DNA from 3 places in the Paraburkholderia sp. GAS82 genome. Region 3 is predicted to be linked to each of the others. Evidence: riboswitches for the same ligand, from Rfam matches in the RefSeq annotation. Region 3 holds a riboswitch; each other region holds the start of a gene.
The links. Region 3 has a riboswitch for cobalamin ahead of P3T17_RS33940 (TonB-dependent receptor domain-containing protein). Riboswitches for the same ligand answer to the same signal wherever they lie in the genome.
Positions count from the first base shown of each region.

Region 1: it holds a riboswitch for cobalamin, as region 3 does, so the genes downstream of both, cobW (cobalamin biosynthesis protein CobW) here and P3T17_RS33940 (TonB-dependent receptor domain-containing protein) in region 3, are expected to answer to the same signal.
Region 2: it holds a riboswitch for cobalamin, as region 3 does, so the genes downstream of both, P3T17_RS22575 (HoxN/HupN/NixA family nickel/cobalt transporter) here and P3T17_RS33940 (TonB-dependent receptor domain-containing protein) in region 3, are expected to answer to the same signal.

Region 1 covers NZ_JBNDLX010000007.1:139,658-146,355, forward strand. The annotation lists gene P3T17_RS22545 (ATP-binding protein) at 1-232, opposite strand, end outside; gene cobN (cobaltochelatase subunit CobN) at 229-4,050, opposite strand; gene cobW (cobalamin biosynthesis protein CobW) at 4,057-5,136, opposite strand; cobalamin riboswitch at 5,306-5,568, opposite strand; gene P3T17_RS22560 (cobalamin biosynthesis protein) at 5,699-6,151, shown strand; gene cobO (cob(I)yrinic acid a,c-diamide adenosyltransferase) at 6,156-6,698, shown strand, end outside.
Region 2 covers NZ_JBNDLX010000007.1:146,940-153,637, forward strand. The annotation lists gene P3T17_RS22570 (cobyrinate a,c-diamide synthase) at 1-778, shown strand, start outside; cobalamin riboswitch at 859-1,053, shown strand; gene P3T17_RS22575 (HoxN/HupN/NixA family nickel/cobalt transporter) at 1,148-2,206, shown strand; gene P3T17_RS22580 (cobyric acid synthase) at 2,235-3,773, opposite strand; gene cobD (threonine-phosphate decarboxylase CobD) at 3,908-4,996, shown strand; gene P3T17_RS22590 (BON domain-containing protein) at 4,972-5,319, shown strand; gene P3T17_RS22595 (LysR family transcriptional regulator) at 5,367-6,278, shown strand; gene P3T17_RS22600 (MFS transporter) at 6,318-6,698, opposite strand, start outside.
Region 3 covers NZ_JBNDLX010000014.1:176,611-183,308, forward strand. The annotation lists gene P3T17_RS33930 (GntR family transcriptional regulator) at 1-537, opposite strand, end outside; gene atzF (allophanate hydrolase) at 666-2,480, opposite strand; adenosylcobalamin (AdoCbl) riboswitch at 2,740-2,829, shown strand; gene P3T17_RS33940 (TonB-dependent receptor domain-containing protein) at 2,875-4,800, shown strand; gene P3T17_RS33945 (DUF5074 domain-containing protein) at 4,822-5,469, opposite strand; gene P3T17_RS33950 (helix-turn-helix domain-containing protein) at 5,487-6,698, opposite strand, start outside.

The sequences.
Region 1 (6,698 bases), on a different contig from region 3:
ACGTCACCAGTTGACCATCTGGCAGCAGGTCGGCAAGCGCACGCGCAGCCGTCGATTTGGCTGTGCCGCGCGGACCACTGATGAGTACACCGCCAATGCCCGGATCGATCGCAGCGAGCAGCAGCGCCTGTTGCAAGGGCGCCTGCCCAAGCAGCGCCGCAAACGGGAAAACCGTACGCGTAGCGACGGGTGTACCGGAGACGAGCGTCCTGGGCGAGTCGATTTTCGTCATGAACGTCCTTCGAGATGCTGTTCCACCGCCAGCAGTTGCTGTTCGACCTGGCTTCGGTACGTGCCGGGATGCTGCCACAAGCCGCGCTGCATGGCCTCTAGCAGCCGCTCGCAGATGCCGTGCAACGCATGCGGGTTATAGCGCTGCAAAAACGCCCGCGTATCCGCGTCGTTCAGGTAAGCATCCGTGACCAGCGCGTATTGATGATCGGCAACCACGCGTGCGGTGGCGTCGTAGCCATAGAGATAATCGACCGTCGCAGCGATTTCGGCAGCGCCTTTATAGCCGTGCCGCTTGATGCCTTCGAGCCATTTCGGATTCACCACGCGCGAGCGGATTACCCGTGCGATCTCCTCGCGTAACGGCCGGATGCGCGGCGTCTCCGGGTTGCTGTGGTCGGCATGGTAAAGCTGCGGTTGCGCGCCGCTCAGGTGCCGCACGGCTGCGGCCATGCCGCCCTGGAACTGGTAGTAGTCATTCGAATCGAGCAGATCGTGTTCGCGGCTGTCCTGGTTCTGCAGCACCACGTCGATCGCAGCGAGGCGCATGCCGAAAGCATCGTGGGCGGCCTCGCCCGAACGTTGTTGGGTATAGGCGTAACCGCCCCACTGCTGATACGCGTGCGCAAGATCGGCGTCGCTTTGCCACTGGCTGGTGTCGATCAACTCCTGCAAGCCTGTGCCATAGGAACCAGGGCGTGCGCCGAAGATACGCCAGCCCGCGCGGCGGCGAGCCTCGCCAGCCTCCAGACCGCCGGCGATCAGTTGATCGCGCTCGCGCAGCACGCGCGCGCGGATCGGATTCAGCTCAACAGGCTCGTCGTCGAGCTCAGCCACCGCCTGCACCGCCGCGTCGAACAGGTGCATGAGGTTCGGGAACGCATCGCGGAAAAATCCCGATACGCGCAGCGTGACGTCGATGCGCGGCCGGTCGAACGTTGCGATCGGCAGAATCTCGAAATCGGTCACGCGATGACTGCCGGCTGCCCATTTCGGCCGTACGCCGAGCAGCGCAAGTGCCTGCGCGATATCATCGCCGCCCGTGCGCATGGTCGCCGTGCCCCACACCGACAGTCCGACCGCGCGCGGGTAATCGCCCTGCTCCTGCAAATGCCGCTCGATCAGTTGCTGTGCCGATTTGAGTCCGAGCGCCCAGGCGGCCTGGGTGGGCAGTGCGCGCGTGTCGACCGAATAGAAGTTGCGCCCCGTCGGCAGCACATCGGGGCGCCCCCGCGAGGGCGAACCGCTTGGCCCCGGCGGCACGAAACAGCCGGCAAGGCCTCGCCGCAACTGCCGCAATTCTTCGCCACCGCATGCGTTGAGGCGCGGCAGCACGTCATTGCGCAAACGCTCGAGCACCTGCTCGACATGCGGCAGACTGCCCGGCGCCGGCAGGCCGTGTGCGGACCCAGATTCAGCATTGGCACTGGACAAACCGCACAGGTCAGCAAGCAATTCCGCTGCGAGCAGTTCGAGCCGCTCGCGCGTATCGCCCTTATGCCGCCAGGGCGCATCGCTCACCTGCTGCAATAGTGCCGGGCGAGGACCGTCCCATGGCGCCGACCAGTCGGGCGCCAGCGGATCGAACAGGCGGGCAATGTCGAGATCCCGTGCAAGCGCATCGATCAGCCCCGCGTTCGCCTCCCGCCCGTTGCCTACCGGAAAACGCGCCAGCGCCTGCAAGGTGTCGCGCCGCTGCACGCCCTGCGGCGAGTGCCCGAAGATATGCAGACCATCGCGAATCTGCGCCTCTTTCAACTCACATAGCCACGCATCGACCTGGGTCAGCAGCGCATCCTCGGCATCGGGACTGCTGGGTGCGGCCAGACTCAGTTCCTCATGCAGCCGATGCTCGACGATCGTCTTCAGGATCGTGCCGCGCAGCAGCCTGGCACGCCGCGGATCGACCATCAAGGCGTCGTAGTATTCGTCGACCTGGCGTTCGAGATCCTGCAGCGGACCGTAATTCTCAGCACGCGTGAGCGGCGGCATCAGATGATCGATGATCACGGCCTGCGCGCGCCGCTTGGCCTGGCTGCCCTCGCCCGGGTCGTTCACAATGAACGGATAAAGATGCGGCAGCGGCCCAAGAATCAGATCGGGCCAGCACTGGCCGCTCAATGCGACGCTCTTGCCCGGCAGCCATTCGAGATTGCCATGTTTGCCGACGTGCACCACGGCATCGATTTCGAAGCGGTGCCGCAGCCAGAAATAGAACGCCAGATAGGCATGCGGCGGCACCAGTTCGGCGTCGTGATAACTCGCGTAGTCGCTGGCGTCACGGGAACGCGCGGGCTGAATCCCGACGAACACCTGGCCGCAGCGCCAGCCGGCGATCATGAAGCGCCCCTGGCGGACCGTCGGATCGAGTTCCGGCGCACCCCAACGCGCATTGAGCGCGGCTTGCACCTCGGCAGGCAGACGCTCGAAATAGCGGCGATAGTCGGCCAACGCCAGGCTTTGCAAGGCAGGACGCAAGTCGCGCACAACCGGGTCGTTGGTGACACCCTGAGTCAGCGTGCGCAGCAGGGCCTCGCCATCGGCCGGCAACGGATCGAGCCGGTAACCCTCGTCACGCAACATGGCGAGGATCGTAAGGACGGAGGCCGGCGTATCGAGTCCGACACCGTTGCCGATCCGCCCTTCGCTGACGGGGTAATTCGCGAGGATCAGCGCGAGCCGCTTGTCGGCATTCTCAAGCGTGCGCAACCGGCACCAGCGCCGGCTCAGCTCGGCCACGAACGCGATGCGCTCGAGATCGGGCTGATAGCGCACCACGTCGACCTCGGTATGCGGGCAGCGGTAGTCGAGTCCCTTGAAACTGATCGCTCGCGTAATCACGCGGCCGTCGACCTCGGGCAGCACCACATGCATCGCGATATCGCGCGCATTGAGGCCATGATTGTCCTTGAGCCACGTCTCGCGGTTCCCGCCGCTCAGGATCACCTGCAGCACGGGCGCATCGCCCGCGAGGGCAAAGGCATCCGGGGCATCGATCGAAGAGACCGCAAACGCGGTGGTATTCAGCACCAGCGCGACCCGATGCTCGACGCTCAACTGCTGCAATACAGCGAGGCTCACTCGATCCTTCAGCGAAGTCACGGCGAGCGGCAAGGGGTTCACGCCTTGCGCCTCGAGCGCCTCGATCAGCGCATCGAACACGCGCGTATTGGCCGCCTGCAAATGCGCCTTGTAGAACAGGATCAGTGCCACCGGTGCACCGGGGCGCCAGCGCGCCTGCCAGTCGGCGATGCTCGGCGTATCGTGCTCAGGATGATAAAGCGCGGCAGCGGGCAACACGCGCGGCGCGGCCGGTTCGCTGCCCCAGCCGAGCGCGCGATAAGCGATGCAGCGCAAGAAGGCTTCGGCATTGAGCGGGCCGCCCTCGCGCAGATAGCGCCAGAGCTGATGGCACAAGGCGGGATCGGCGGTACTGCGCGCGAGCAGGTGCGGGTCTTCCTGAAGGTCGCCCGAGAACATCACCAGCACCTGCTTCCTGCGTTCGGCCAGTTCGACCAGTTGCTCGATACCGTAAGGCCAGTAGGCTTCGCCGCCCAGATGGTCGACGACCACCACACGCGCATGCTGGAGCACGTCGTCGACGTAAAAATCGACCGATGCAGGCTGCCGCAAAAAGCTGACATTGGTGAGCCGGATCTCCGGGAAGCCGGCGCCGAGCCTCGGCACCACGCTCGCCAACAGCGCCAGCGTCGTGTCGGCCGAACTCAGCACCACGATCTCAGCCGGTCGCTGATCGATCCGGATGACGCCTTCGGTATCGTCGACAAAACCGCCCGGAACGGTGCGTAGCAGATGCATGACGGATCAGGACTGCTGGGCCTGGGCAGCCAACGCGGCGCTCAGCGCGCGTTGCAGCACAGGTTGATCGAGATCTTCGCCGATCAGCACGAACCGGTTGGCCCGTGCTTCGTCTTCGCGCCAGCGCCGGTCGAAATAGCTGTCGAAGCGCCGGCCCACGCCCTGGATCACGAGGCGCATTGGTGTGCCTGGCAGCGCTGCAAAACCCTTGACGCGGTAGATCGTGTGCTGCTCCGTCAAACCCTGCAGCGCCGCGATGATCGTTTCGCGCGATGCAGCGGGCGCTTCAACGATCACGGAATCGAATTCGTCGTGGTGATGATCGGGATCGTCGGCCGAGCCATGATGATCGTGGCGCAGATGAATCGTGGTTTCGGACGCCGCCTGCAAACCCAGCAGGCCGTGCAGATCCAGCTGCCCTCGCTGGGCGCGCACGATCTTGACCTGGGGCGGCAACTCCTCGCGAATCTCCGCTTCCACGGCAGCCTGCTGTGCCTCGTCGAGCAGGTCGGTCTTGTTCAGGATCACGAGATCGGCCGAGCCGAGCTGGTCTTCGAACAGCTCGTGCAACGGCGATTCGTGATCGAGATTGGGATCGGCTCGGCGCTGCTCATCCACGGCCTGCGGGTCGTCGGCGAACTGTCCGCTTGCTGCGGCAGGGCCGTCCACCACGGTCACCACCGCGTCGACGGTGAAGCTGTTGCGGATCGAAGGCCAGTTGAACGCCTGGACCAGCGGTTTCGGCAGCGCCAGTCCCGAGGTTTCGATCAGAACGTGGTCAATTTCGCCACGGCGTTCGACCAGTTGCTCCATCACCGGGAAAAACTCTTCCTGCACGGTGCAGCACAGACAGCCGTTGGCGAGCTCATAGAGCTGGCCGGCCTGTTCGCGGCCTTCTTCGTCGCAGCCGATTCCGCAACCACGCAAAATTTCGCCGTCGATGCCGAGCTCGCCGAACTCGTTCACGATGACAGCAATCCGCAAATCGTTCGCGTTTTGAAGAATATGGCGCAGCAAGGTGGTTTTGCCACTCCCAAGAAAGCCCGTGACGACAGTCACAGGGATCTTGCGCATGGGGTTCTGCATGATCACTCCGTTATTAAACAAGCCAGCTCGTCGGGCACTCGCTTCAGACCAGACGCGAGCGGTAGCGTCTGGCGCAGGACGTAAACAGGACGTGGGGACGATACGGAACGTTGCGGTCGCAACAGAGGAACGCGATGAAGGCGTGGATGGCCAGCTGCATCCCCGCAGCGCCAACACCTCTTCTCTGGCCGGTATCCGGGCTGGCGAACGCACCGCTCCACCTTCCCACGCGAATCTTTCGCGCAGTGGTTGATTGCCCGCGATCCTGGTCGCGGACATGGAGCCGGCTTCGCATCGCCTAAGCGACGCTTTCGCTGAACCGTTGCGGGGGCAGCACAGGTTGGGCTCGCGCTAGCGCGGCAAGCGTCCTGTTTCCCGTTTAACTGCCGGCGCGATAACGCGTCGGCGGGCACCAGAGTGGGACGAGTTTAGGCTGCACCGCGAGGCAGCGTCAAGAAGCGACGCTGGCGAGCGGCCGCCAACGCGTGTATTGTAGCGCGCCAGATATCTGCAAACCGACACGCCATATGCTTACGGCCCGAGCGGACGGTTACGACACAACATGAAGCAATTCAGCATCGGCATTGGCTGTCGGCAGCAAGTTTCGGCCGAGGCGATCGAGGCCGCTGTGCTCGCGACGCTTGGCAAACTGGGCGTGCAAGGGGCCAACGCCTTTGAATCGATCGCCTCGATCTCGACCATCGATTCAAAGGCGCGAGAACCCGGCCTCCTGACATTCTGTGCCCGTCATGCGCTAATGTTGCATAGCTTCAGCCGTGAAGCGATCGCCGCCTGCCCGGGCGGCATGCTTCGCGCAACGGCCTCGAAAGCGGTACAGGCCCGCTTCGGCGTCGACGGCATCTGCGAACCTTGCGCGCTGCTGGGAGCGCCCGGCGGCAGCCTCGTTGCCGGCAAAACGGCTTCGCCTGGCGTCACCGTGGCCATTGCCTGCCTGGCCGAATTCTGTACGCAGGCGCCCGGGGCGCGCCGATTGAACCCAACCACCAGGACCTGACTGCATGAAAACCGATACGGAATCGCATCTGCGCATGACCCAACGCCGCCGCGAAGGACATGAAAAGAAACAGGCGCAGGCCACCATCGAAAAAGGACTGTTGATCGTCAATACGGGCACGGGCAAGGGCAAAAGCACAGCGGCTTTCGGCATGGCCGTGCGCGTGCTCGGACACGGCATGCGCCTCGGTGTCGTGCAATTCATCAAGGGTGCACTGCATACCTCGGAGCGCGATTTCCTGGGCAGTCTGCCAAACTGCGATTTCGTCACGATGGGCGACGGCTATACCTGGAACACGCAGGATCGGGAAGCCGACATTGCGACGGCACGCAAAGGCTGGAGCGAAGCCTGCCGGATGATCGAAAGCGGCGAATATCAGATGGTGATTCTCGACGAACTCAATACCGTACTCAAGTACGAGTATCTGCCGCTCGATGAAGTGCTGGACGTCTTTAGCAAGCGTCCGGACATGCTCCATGTGGTGGTCACCGGGCGGCATGCGCCTGAAGGACTGATCGAGGCCGCAGACCTCGTCACCGAGATGCGC
Region 2 (6,698 bases), on a different contig from region 3:
CAACGACTCGATCGAATTGCCGGACCGGCACCTCGGTTTGCACCAGGCCGCAGAAATCGCGGATCTCGATGCACGCCTCAACCAGGTTGCCGATGCGCTCGCCGCGACGCCGCTGGCCGAACTGCCACCGGCCATCGACTTCGAGGCGCCACCGCGTAACAGCCTACCACGCCTGCTCGACGGCAGGCTGATCGCAATTGCAAAGGACGCGGCCTTTTCCTTTATCTACCCAGCCAATCTCGCACTGCTCGAAGCACTCGGCGCCAGACTCGCGTATTTCTCGCCGCTCGCCAATGAACCGGTACCTCAGGCTGCCGACGCCCTCTATCTCCCCGGCGGTTACCCGGAACTCCATGCCCGGACCCTGACGGACCGGAAATGCAGTGCCGGCTCGATTCACGCACACGCCGCAGCCGGCAAACCGTTGATCGCCGAATGTGGCGGCATGCTCTATCTGCTAGACCGACTGATCGACGTGCACGGTGCCTCTACCCCGATGCTCGGCCTGCTGCCCGGCGAGGCCAGCATGCAGACCCGCTTCGCGGCACTGGCCATGCAACAGATCGAAGGACGACACGGCGTCATGACCGGACACACGTTCCACTATTCGAAGCTGAACACGCCGCTCGCACCGGTTACGACCGCGGTTCGGCCGCAAGGCGCAACCAGCGGGGAAGCCCTCTATCGGCACGGTGCAATCGTCGCAACCTACATGCACGCTTACTGGCCGTCGAATCCGGTATTCGCCGCCGCCTTGTTCCGCGGCGAGGCGTTCTGAACAAAAATCGTTGGAAAGGGAAAGATTCCTCCGTCCGAACCGCTATTCAAGCGGAGATTGACGCCCTCCGGCAGCCTTCTGTACTCTTGCGCCTTGATGGTTCCCCTCACCGGGATTAAACGGGAACGCAGTGAGAGCGCTCTGCTCAAGTCTGCGACTGCCCCCGCAACTGTAAGCGCCGAGTCCACACCATGCTTGACCACTGGGCAACCGGGAAGGTCGGTGCCGGATTGTGACGTGCGAGTCAGGAGACCTGCCATCGACCGAGGTCTGCTCAGCCGGATCGGACGGGGATGTCCGAGTCGCCAAGTATCCGTTTGCGCGAATGGATACCTGCTGTAAGGACAGCCCGAACCTCAGGATTCTTGCATGTCCATCACGTACTCAAGGTCAGTTCCAACTGACGCATTGCGCTATCGGCTGATTGCCATCTACAGCGTCCTCGCTTTATTCAACGTCGGCAGCTGGATCTGGGCCTTCATAGCCTTCCACGGTCACCCGCTGTTGCTGGGCACCGGCCTGGTCGCCTACGGCTTCGGATTGCGCCATGCAGTCGATGCCGATCACATCGCCGCCATCGATAACGTCACACGCAAACTGATGCAGGATGGCCGACGGCCCGTCACGGTCGGTTTCTTCTTTGCGATCGGTCACTCGGCCGTGGTTTTGCTGGTAGCGGCAGCGGTTGCTGCTACGGCCTCTGCGCTCGAAAGCCGGTTCGAATCCTGGCAAAACGTCGGCGGCGTGATCTCGACCAGCGTCTCAGCGATCTTCCTGTTTTTGATCGCGGCCATGAACCTGATCATCCTACGCGGCGTATGGCGGGCGTTCAAGAAAGTAAAGCGTGGTGAGCCGTACGATCAGGACGATCTCGACCTCCTGCTCAACAGTCGCGGCTTGCTCGCACGGATGTTCCGGCCGCTGTTCAAGCTTGTATCGAACTCATTGTGGATGTTGCCGCTCGGCTTTCTGTTCGGCCTGGGTTTCGATACCGCGACCGAAGTCAGCCTGCTCGGCATCTCGGCACACCAGGCATCTCAAGGGTTGTCGATCTGGATCGTGCTGGTGTTTCCGGTACTCTTCGCCGCAGGCATGACACTGATCGACACCACCGACGGGATCCTGATGCTTGGTGCCTATGAATGGGCGTTCGTGCGACCGATCCGCAAGCTTTACTACAACCTCACGATTACGCTGGTCTCTGTGCTCGTCGCGGTCGTGATAGGCGGTATCGAGGCGCTGGGGATGATTGCCGACCAGATCAGGCAGAAGGGCCTGTTCTGGCAGACCGTCGATACGTTGAACGAGAATTTCAACAACCTCGGCTTCGTCATCATTGGCATCTTCATCGTCTCGTGGGTCCTGTCGTTCCTGATTTACCGGATCAAGGGCTACGACAAACTCGAAGCGCATCTGCATGCGCAATAAGCGCTCAGTTGACCCGGCTCGGCTGGAGTCAGCGTGACGCGTCCGCACGCTTGCCGATAGCGGCGAACACCCGAGTCAGGTCGAGGTGCTCCTCGAGCGTATCGGCGAGCCGGTCGAGCGACGCGTCCCGCAACGCCGGATAGTCGAGTGCTTGCGAACCGGCCAGCCCCGCCCACGCGAGCAAGGCACTGCAGGAGGCCGGCGTGTCGAACAGCCCGTGCACATAAGTGGCGAGAATCTGTCCGTCAGCCGACATTGCACCATCGGGACGTGTATCGTCCCCGTCCGACTGGTCCGCTACGAGGTACAAAGCCGGCGCAGCAAGCGCGGGGCCGTGGGTTTCGCCCATGTGAATCTCGTAGCCGCAAACGTCCGGCGAACCGCTCAGCGTCAGGGCGCCCGTGACGTTCCTGAGCATCTTCTCGCGTGTGATGACGGTCTCGTAATCGAGCCAGCCGAGACCCTTCGTGGTACCCGGCTGGCCCTCCACGCCGTGAGGGTCGCTCAGTGATTGGCCGAGCATCTGCATGCCTCCGCAGATACCGATCACCCGGCCGCCATAACGCAAATGCCGACGCAGCACTTCTTCCCAACCGTTGTCGCGCAGCCAGGCCAGATCTCCACGCACATTTTTGGAGCCGGGCAAAATCACCAGATCCGCGGGCGGCGGCGGAATACCCGCGAGCGCATAGCTGAAATCGACCTGCGGGTGCGCGCGCAGCGCATCGAAATCCGTGTGATTGCTGATATGTGGCAATGCCGGCACGACCACCCGCAGAGACTGCACGGCATCGGCCGCACCGCTATGCGCCACACGCGGCAGCATGTCTTCGGCGTCGAGCGCCAATCCGTGCAGATACGGCACCACCCCTAGTACCGGCTTGCCTGTACGCGCCTCCAGCCAGTCAAGCCCAGGCTTCAGCAGGCCCGGATCGCCGCGAAACCGGTTGATGACGAGACCGCAGACCCTTGCGCGTTCGGATTCGGACAGGCATTCGAGCGTACCGAGCAAATGCGCGAACACACCGCCGCGATCGATATCGGCCACCAACAGCACCGGGCAATCGACCGCTTCAGCAAAGCCCATATTGGCGATATCGTTCGCACGCAGATTGATCTCCGCCGGGCTGCCCGCCCCTTCCACCAGGATCGTGTCGTACTTCTTCTGCAGGCGTGCGTAAGATTCGAGCACGGCCTTGAAGGCCAGCGGTTTATAGTCGTGATAGGCGCGCGCATCAAGATTCATTCGTGCTTTGCCATGTACGATCACCTGCGCACCACGATCGCTGGTCGGCTTGAGCAGCACCGGGTTCAGGTCCGTATGCGCGGGAATGCCGGCCGCAATCGCCTGCAGCGCCTGTGCGCGGCCAATCTCGCCCCCATCGATCGTGACTGCGCTGTTGAGCGCCATGTTCTGTGGCTTGAATGGCGCCACCCGTCCGCCGCGGCGCGACACCAGCCGGCACAGACCGGCGACCAGCGTGCTCTTGCCTGCATCGGAGGTTGTACCCTGGATCATCAGCGTGCCGCCAGGCACAGCCGGTGCGAAATCGTTTGGAACAGTCATCAGGAAACCGAGGCTCGATCAAAAATGGATGAGTTGGGGCACACGACGCAATTTGCAGAGGTGCGAGAGGCATCACACGGTCTACGATTATCCCATTGCCACCGGTGCATCCCCCCTGTCGATACAATCACGACATGATTTCACCCAACCCTACACTCGTCCCAGGCGCAATCGTGCATGGTGGCAATCTGCGCGAAGCCGTCCGGCGCTACGGTATCAGTTTTGACGCGTGGCTCGATCTGTCGACCGGTATCAATCCGCACGCCTATCCGGTCCCGCCCATTCCTGCAGAGATATGGCGCCGCCTGCCCGACGATGGCGATGGCCTGCTCGCCGATGCCGCGCGGTACTATGGCGCGCCGAGTTCCGACCATATAACGTCAGTGGCAGGTAGCCAGGCAGCCATCCGGGCGCTGCCCGAACTGCTTCGGCGCGGAGTCGCCGCCGTTGCTCCGCTAACCTATGGCGAATATGCCCCTGCGTTCGAGCGCGCGGGCCACACCGTCGTGCCACTCGACATCGACGACGATGTGTTGCCCTGCGGCGTTAACCACGCGGTCGTCGTCACGCCAAACAATCCGACAACGAAGCAAGTGGACCCGCACCGTCTGTTGCAGTGGCATGCGCAACTTTCGGCGGTCGGCGGCACGCTGATCGTGGATGAAACGTTCGGTGACGCACTGCCTGCGGAGACATGCTCGTCGATGGGAGCGTATGTCGATCGCGAGGGACTCGTGGTCCTGCGCTCACCGGGAAAATTCTTCGGACTCGCCGGAGCGCGTTGCGGCTTCGCGCTGGGCCGGCCCGAGTTACTTGCAGCGCTACGCCTCCATCTCGGCGCCTGGACCGTCAACGGACCCGCCCGCCATGCAGTGGCACACGCGTTCCGCGACCATGCGTGGCAACATCAGATGCGTATGCTACTTGCGTCTGAAAGCGCACGGCTTGTAGCGTTGCTGCAGGCTCACGGCCTGGTCGCACTGAGCACTCCCCTGTTTGCCTGGTTCCCGGATCCACGTGCAGAGGCACTGCACCAGGGGCTCGCCCGGCAAGGGATCTGGACACGCTATTTTTCGGCTATCCCCAGCGTGCGCTTCGGGCTACCCGGGTTGGAGCAAGAGTGGGCACGGCTCGAGCTGGCTCTTGCCCGGACCATGGACGAACTCTCGAAGTCAACAAACGGCCCGATCCGGAAATCGTGCGCGAGATCATTGCCGGACTGAAGGCTGAGCTGCCTTATGCCGCGGACGACATCAAGGCGGTCGTCAGGGACGGACACGTGACGCTGAAGGGTGAAGTCGAATGGGACTACCAGCGCCGCCGAGCGGCCGACCACACCGAGGGATTCACGTTTGCTGTCGCGCTGATACAGCCTGCTCCACCCAGTTTGATCGCTTCAGGAAGAAAGGTTTCGCTTGCCGGGCAAACGTCGAAATTGTTGTCGCTGAATGTCGTGAGCACTGCCCAGTGGACACATCCTGCGCCGTTTGCTCGAGACACTCTGTACGCTCAATGCATCGCCTACCACGTATCTGCGGGCACGTAAGCGATTACACTCGAAGCTTCAACCCTACACGCTGCGCTTCCTGGCTTATGGATCTCAAGCAAATCCAATATTTCATTGCACTCTTCGAGGACGGCTCGGTCACGCGCGCGGCAAAGCGGCTGAATATGGTGCAGCCCGCGCTCAGCATGCAAATCTCGAAGATTGAAGCGGAACTGAACCAGAAGCTCTTCGAACGCGGCCCGCACGGCATGACGCCGACCGACGCGGCGCGTCTCATGTATCGCCTGTATACGCCGATCATGCGCGACATCGACCATGCACGCGAGCAATTGAGCCAGCGCGATGTGATCGTCACCGGCCGGGTCTCGCTTGGCATGGTCGCGTCCGAGGCGCAAAGCGTTTTGCCTGAATCGCTCGCGAAGTTCAACGCGCTGTTTCCGCAAGTGGAAGTCTCGGTGGCTGACGGGTTCAGCGCGCAGTTGATCGACGCCGTTGAAGCGGGCCGGCTGGATGCGGCCATCATCAACAAACCGCGCGGGCGCCTCTCACTCGATGTGGTGCCGCTGCTCGACGAAGAGATGGTGTTCGTGACGAGCGCCGCGCACGGCGTCGAATTGCCCGCGGAAATCGACCTCGCTCATCTACCTGCCGTCGAACTGGTGCTGCCGACGCGGCGCAACGGCCTGCGCGGCGTGCTCGATGCGGAATTGATGGCGGCCGATATCGTCATCAAGCCGACGTTCGAAATCGACCTGCTGAGCACGATTGTGCAGTTCGTCGAGCAGAGTCAGGTGGCGACGATCCTGCCGCGTGTCGTCGTGCAGCGCGAGGTCGACGAAGGCCTGCTGCGCGCCTATCCCATCGTCTCGCCGCCGATCGTGCGGCACATCATTCGCGTGAGCCATCCGAAGCGGCCTATCGGTCCGGCAGCGCACGCGCTGATCGAAATCATCACAGACGAGATTCGCCGGGTGACGACCGGTGTGTCTGTGCGCTGACGTACTTCATGGGCGCTCGCCCAACGCCCTCAGCATGCCTTAAACCGCTTCGCGGGAAGCATTTTTGTCGAGCTTGCCGAGCGTCTCAGGCACGACAAACGCGCCGGCGAGGAAGATCACGCTGATCACGCCCACGAAGATCGCCAGCGTCAGCGGCAGCTCGCTTGCGTCTTTGGCGACAAGCGACACGGCGGTCGGCATCATGCCGCCAATGGCAAAGCCAATGTTCCAGGAGAGGCCCGTGCCGGTCGCGCGAATCGCTGTCGGAAACCGTTCGTTGAGGAAGATCAGGATCGGCGCATAGCCCGCGCTACCGAGCGCGCTCAACACTACCGCATAGACGCCGATCATCGTGATGCTCTGCGCGGTGGGCAGCAGCAGGCACAGTGCGGGCAACGCAAACAGCCGGATCAGGCCAAT
Region 3 (6,698 bases):
GCGCGGTTTCTTGGTGAAGTCCAGCCGGCGGATGATGCGGATGCGTTCGGTGATGTCCTCGTGCATCCGAGCCATTTCGTTGTTGCCCACGGCGGCGACGAGACGTCCATGGAAGGTTTCGTCCAGCGCGGCGACGGTGGCGGGATCGTCAAGCTGCTTCTTCACGGGCACGCACCAGATCTCGCGCAGGGCGTCGAGCCGTGAGGTGGCGTCCAGCTCCACGAGCTTCGCGATTGCGGAAGTTTCCATCATGACGCGCACTTCGTAGAGGTCTTCGAAATACTTGAAGTCGAACGCGCGGACCTGCCAGCCGCTCTTGAAGTTGACATCCACATAGCCTTCGCGCTGCAGCCAGAACAGCGCCTGCCGGACCGGTGTGCGGCTGACCTGCATACGTGTTGCGATATCGCCTTCGCTGAACTTGTCGCCCGGCAGCAGGCGGAAGTCGAAGATATCGGCCTTCAGTTGCGTATAGATTTGCGCAGCAAGGTTGCTGGCGCTTTTCGCCGGCGCAGTCGGCGCGCTGTTGTCCACCATCAGTATTTCCAGGTGCGTGAGGGGATGCGGCTAGCTTGTTCCAACGGCAGCGGAAGATCGCGAGCTTGGATCATGATACGCGGCTTGCGATGGAATGTTTGGACGATTCCGGCGCGCAATGAGAGAAGCTAACGCGCGAGCCAGGCAGCCCAGCCGCCGAATGCCGTGATGTCCTGCGCATCCTGCAGGGCGTAAGGCTCGCAGATGAAACCCTTCACCTGTCTGCCGTCCGCGAGCGTTACAGTGCCGATGCCAAGTGGTGCAGGGACGCCAGCGACGAAAGAACCAAATGCAGTCGCCGGCACGTCCCAGAGTTCCAGCTGAATCGGTGCGCCGCTTTCGGAACGGAGTAGCCCTGGTTTCGGCGGAGTCGTGTTTGCGAGCGAGAAGAGACGATAGTTGCTCGCGGTCGTCGTGCTCTCCGCGAAGCTTGCGCCACGACTCGTCAGTTCATGGTTGAGCGGCATGCCACGCAAATGGGCACCGACGACGGCGACGCGAATGGTGTCGCTCGCCGCGCTGCGTTTTGCCTCAGGCGCTGGTTGCGCGGCACCGGACTGCGCAGCCTGCGGCATCCCAGTCGCTCCACGCGGCAGCCCGGTGGCCCGATGCCATTGCGCCGCGAAGTCAGCCAGCGCCCGTTCCCGCCACGCCTCGCCAATGAAGGTAATCCCAAACGGCAGTCCGTCTTCGCGGAAGTTTGCCGGCGCGGCCACTGCGCTCCAGTCGAGCAGATTGACAAAGTTGGTGTACTTGCCGAGATTGCTGTTCAGACGCACCGGATCCGCCAGCAGTTCGGCGATCCTGTAGTGGGCCGGGGCAGTCGGCACGACGAGGGCGTCGAACTGCGCCAGCATCGCATCGGCGCGGCGTTTGAGATCGGCGAGACGGTAGATCGATTCGAAGGTGTCGGTGGCGGAGAATTCCTTGGCCTTGAAGATGATGTCGCGCACAACCGGGTGAATGTCGGCTTCGTTCGAGCCAGCAAAGTCGCGAATCGCCGCATAGCGTTCCGCTACCCATGCGCCGTCATACAGCAGCGCAGTGACATCGTCGAAGAGCGAAAAATCGAGCGGCACGCAGATCGCGCCGCGCGCTTCAAGGTGCGCCACGGCGGCATTGAAGGCTTGCGCGGACAGTTCATCGCCGAAGAATTCCGGCTGTGACGGGACCGCAAAACGCGGCGCGGCGGGAACGCGCCACTGAAGCGCGGAGGCGGGCGCTTCGCGGGACAGACCGTCGGCCAGATCGAGTGAGGCGGCCAGGTCATACACGAGCGCGGCGTCGTCGAAAGTGGTCGCGAAGACCGACACGCAGTCGAGCGTGCGGCATGCCGGCACCACGCCTCTATTGCTGAACGCGCCACGAGTAGGTTTGATTCCGACGATATTGTTGAGGCCCGCAGGGACGCGTCCCGAGCCGGCCGTATCCGTGCCCAGCGAGAAAGGGACGATGCCGCGCGCAACCACCGAGGCTGACCCCGAACTCGAGCCACCCGAGATGTACTCGGCGTCGAAGCTGTTGGCCGGGATGCCGTAAGGGGAGCGCACGCCCACGAGGCCGGTCGCGAACTGATCGAGATTGGTTTTACCAATGACGATTGCGCCGGCATCGGTCAGCCGCTGCACGACCGTCGCGCTGCGCTCTGGCGTATAGGCGAAGGCGGGGCAGGCGGCTGTGGTCTCGAAGCCGGCGGCGTCGATATTGTCTTTCGCGGCGAATGGCACGCCATAGAGCGGCAGCTTCGTCAGATCGCCACCGACCGCGGTTAGCCTGGCCTCGAGGCCCGCGAGCTGCGCGTCGAGCACTGCTTGCGTCACGGTCGATATCCATGCGGGGTCATCTTCGGGCGTCAGTCCGCGGACCAGTTCGCCAAGCAACTGGGCGGGCGTCGCACCGTCCCGATACGCTTCCTGCCAATCCGAAATTGTCCATCCGCGCATCTCGTATTCCCTCTTGTGTACAAGTTCAGGGAAATTGTACTCAAGACTCATGCCAACCGCGCGGGAAGGCTGTCGCGCCTTTTCAGGGCAGGGCGATACAGGCATGTACGCCGCGCCCGAGCCGTTCTCGGATGCACCCGTCTGGCGCGAAACGCCCGATCGTTGGGCGTCAGAACCGCGCTGGTGCGATGTTGCAATGACGCGTCGATTGGCGGGAATTATTCCGGTCCCCGTTAGATTCACAAGTAGAATGCGCGCAAACGACTCGTGGAAGCTGGTGCAAATCCAGCGCGGTCGCGCCACTGTGACCGGTTTCAGTCCGAACCGGAAGTCAGACCTCGGCGTCGTTGTCTACTATTCAACTGTGGGGCGCGCTATCCCCAGGATTCCAATAATGAAGCTTCGTCATCTCATCATCAGCTCCGCGCTGACGGTTACCGCTTGCCAGGTCGCCCACGCCGACGACTCGTCGTCGACCCAGGATCAGGCCGTCGCGCAAACCACGCTACCGAATATCCTCGTCACCGGCGACACGCAGCATCTGCCGCAATCGTTCGATCAGCGATATGCCACGACCCAGGTTCTGACTCGCGCAGATCTCGACCGTCTTTCGCCCATTGACCCAAGCATCACGCAGGCGCTTGCTACACTGCCCGGTGTGACCATTGCGCAGAACGGCGGCCCAGGTTCGCTTGCGTCCGTCAGCATCCGTGGCTCGGCGGGAAATCAGGTGGCCGTGTTTATCGACGGTATCCGGGTCGGTTCCGCGACCAGCGGTCAGGCCGAATGGGCTGATCTGCCGACCTCCGCATTCGACCGCGTGGAGGTGATCTCCGGTCCGGCAGCCGCTTCGTTCGGCGCCGATGCGATGGGTGGCGTGATCCAGCTCTTCACGAACCACGCTTCCAATCAGCCCAATCAGACCACGGTGTCGGTGGGCGGCGGGTCGAACAAGACCTTCGATACGCAGGTCCGCACATCGGGCTCGGTCCCGTCCACCGGCGCGCTGTCGGCGTTGAGCGGGCTGACCTACTCGCTCGGCTTGCATGACTACAACACGGCGGGGATCGATGCGACGCAGCCGGTTGTCTTCGGTCACGAAGACGGCCGTAACCCGTACCATGCGCAGGACGTGGATGGACGCCTGGGTTACGCGCACAACAACTGGTCGCTCTCCACGTTCTTCCTGTATCACCGCTCGGATCTCTCCTACGATGACGCGGGCGGCGACGACCGGCAGGCCGATTATCAGCTGACGACGGGCGCCGCGTTCCATCTGGATATCACGCCGTTCACGCAGCTCGATCAGTCGGTCGGCTACGCCACGGACCGCGAGTTCCTGTATACGAATACGCCGGGCATCCCATCCGATGAGATCGACTCGACGCGCCTGAGCACGTCGACCTCGCTGACGCATCAGGAGCGTGGGCCCGCGCTGTTCAACCTGCCGCTGTCCGGCGAGACCAAGCTTGCCTACGACTTCTCGCGCGAGCAGGCCTTCCTGCCGTACGACATTCCGTCGGGTGTGCCGACGCGCGACGATTCAGCGGTTTCGCTGCATCAGTCGGCGACGCTCGGCCCGTTGACCGTGTTCCTGGCAGGCCGTCACGAGATCATCGAGGGGCAGTCGGTCAATACCGGCAACGTTGCCTTGTCTTATGCGATTACGCCGGTTTATACGGCGCGCGTTTCGTATGGCAATGCGTTCCGTCTGCCGACCTTCGACGACCTGTACTATCCGGGCTACGGGAACCCAAACCTTCTGCCGGAGCGCAGCGATACGGTTGAGGCGGCGCTGGATGCCACCACGTCGTTCGGGACCTTCACGGCGGCGGTGTACGACACGCGCGTTCACAACCTGATCGAATACGACTCGTTGACCTTCCTGCCGGTGAACGTCGGACGCGCGCATATTCAGGGCATCGACCTGTCGTACAAGGGCATCATCGGCAAATCGACGCCGGTGAGCCTCTCGGTCGGTTTCCTGAATCCGCAGGACGTCACGGATCAGACCTGGCTTAACCGCCGCCCGCGTCAGACGTTCAGCCTGAACATCGATCACATGTGGGACGAGTTCCACCTGCACGCACTGAGCACGGGCATCTCCGTGCTGTACGGTGGATCGACCTTCGACGATCAGGCCAACTCGATTTATCTGCCATCCTATACAACGGTGGGCCTGCGCGCTGCGTACAAGGTCAACTCGCATCTCACCGTGTCCGCCAATCTGTCGAATCTGTTCAACCGGCAGTACGTAACCGCGTACGGCTACAACACGTTGGGCCGGACGGCGTTCGGCAAGCTGGCTTACACGTTCTAAGGCAGCGTTCCAGGCGGTGTTTTAGGCGGTGGCGCCGCGCTTCGGCCGGCGGACGGCTCGCAGCTTGCCGCTGCGTCCGCCGCCGCAGAAGAACTGCTCGGCTCCGTCGGACTCCAGCCCGGACACGTGGACGCCGGGCGGCATTTCGAGACTCTCCACGACTTCGCCGCTACGTGGATCGACGTGTCGTAGCTCGCTTTCGTTATCGTCCCATGTGGCGTGCCAAAGCTCTCCGTCAACCCACGTCACACCGGTGACGAAGCGGTTCGATTCGATGCTGCGAAGAACCTTCCCGGTTTCGGGGTCGATCTGAAGAATCTTCCGATCCCGATACTGCCCCACCCACAGCGACCCTTCGGCCCACGTGAGTCCTGCGGCATCGTCGCCGCCAGGAGCCGGGATCGAGGCGAGCACGCGGCCGGTTTGCGGATCGATCTTCTGGATGTGATGATCGGCGATCTGGTACAGGTACTGGCCGTCGAAGGCCGTGCCTGCGTGCGCGGCGACATCGAGCGAGCGCAGCGTCTTGCCGCTCTGCGGATCGAGCACGTTCAGCTTGTCTCCGCTGGCAAACCAGACGTGCTCACCATCATAGGTGACGCCATGCACGCCATCGATACCCGGAAATGGGCCGTATTCATTGACGATTTCTGCTGTTGCACGCTTCATGGCGTCTCCCTGGCTGGTCACCTGTCGATTCCATCATAATCAACCGGTAGCGGCGCGGGGAGTAACAATGTCGTCGTGAATCCCGGCAGGGCCGGGGTCATCCAGCGACGCGCCCGTCCACGTCCAAACGACTGCACCTTGCCGGCGGCCGCCAGCGAGTCGAGCGTCCGCTGTACGGTGCGCTGGCTGGCGCCAAGCACAAGCGCGAGCGCCGAGCTCGACCACGACTCACCGTCGGCGAGCAGGGCGAGTACCACCGCATGTCCTTCTTCGACGGGTCGCGCCAACACCACGATTTCTCGCGCCCGCTGCGGCGCCAGTGCAAAACCGGCTCTCGTTGCATTCACGCTCGCCAGCGTTCCGAGCAATGTGCGAAGCCGTCCGATTTCGACGCGCAGGCGTACGCGATGCGATTCGTCGGGATGCCGGGTGCGGAATGCCTGCGAGATCAGCGTGTCCCGTGGCACGTCGGACGGCCACGCTTCGGCGAGCGCGCGTGCAAGCGCGAACAACACGGGACGCCTTGCGAGCGAAACGACGCTGTCCGCTTCGCGCACGGCATAGTGGCATGCATCGACGATGAGCGTGTCGGATGCCAGTAAGGCTTCGACTTCGGCAAGCAGAAGAGGGCGTTCCTCGCCACATGCAATTAACCTTGCGGCGGGCGCGTTCAATACGAAGAATGCGTTTTCGACCTCGGCCTTCAACGCAGGGATGCCCGCGCGGTGCGCGGCGTATTCGGCCTGTTTGAGCGCGGCAAGGGCCGTTTGCGTGTGCAGGCGGCGCATTGCTATACCTGCGACGACCAGTTCGTGAGCGGCCCTGAGTCCGGGCGGAAAGGGCGTGGGGTCAAGTTCGGTGAGTGCGTGCTCAGCCTCGTCAAGACGCCCAATCAGTAGCAGACGCCGCATCTCGAGATACCGCGCATACGCCGCATTAGCCCGGTCGCCGCTCGCTTCGAGCGTCGCCCGCGCGGCGTCGAGCGCCTTGGTGGGCCAGGCGAGGTCACGCGAGGCGAGCGCGATCTCGGCTTCGGCGACCACACATCGAGCCCGGGATACAGCCTCTCCTGCACCGAAGGCGCGTGCTGCACTGCGCACCAGCGCCCTGGCTCGCACGAAATCGCCGAGTTGCGCCATCGCGATGCCGCGCAGCGCACGTGCGGGCGCGTCGTCGCGCAATGCGATCCGCTTCAGCGCGCCGAGCGGGTCGCCGGCCGCGAGCGCATG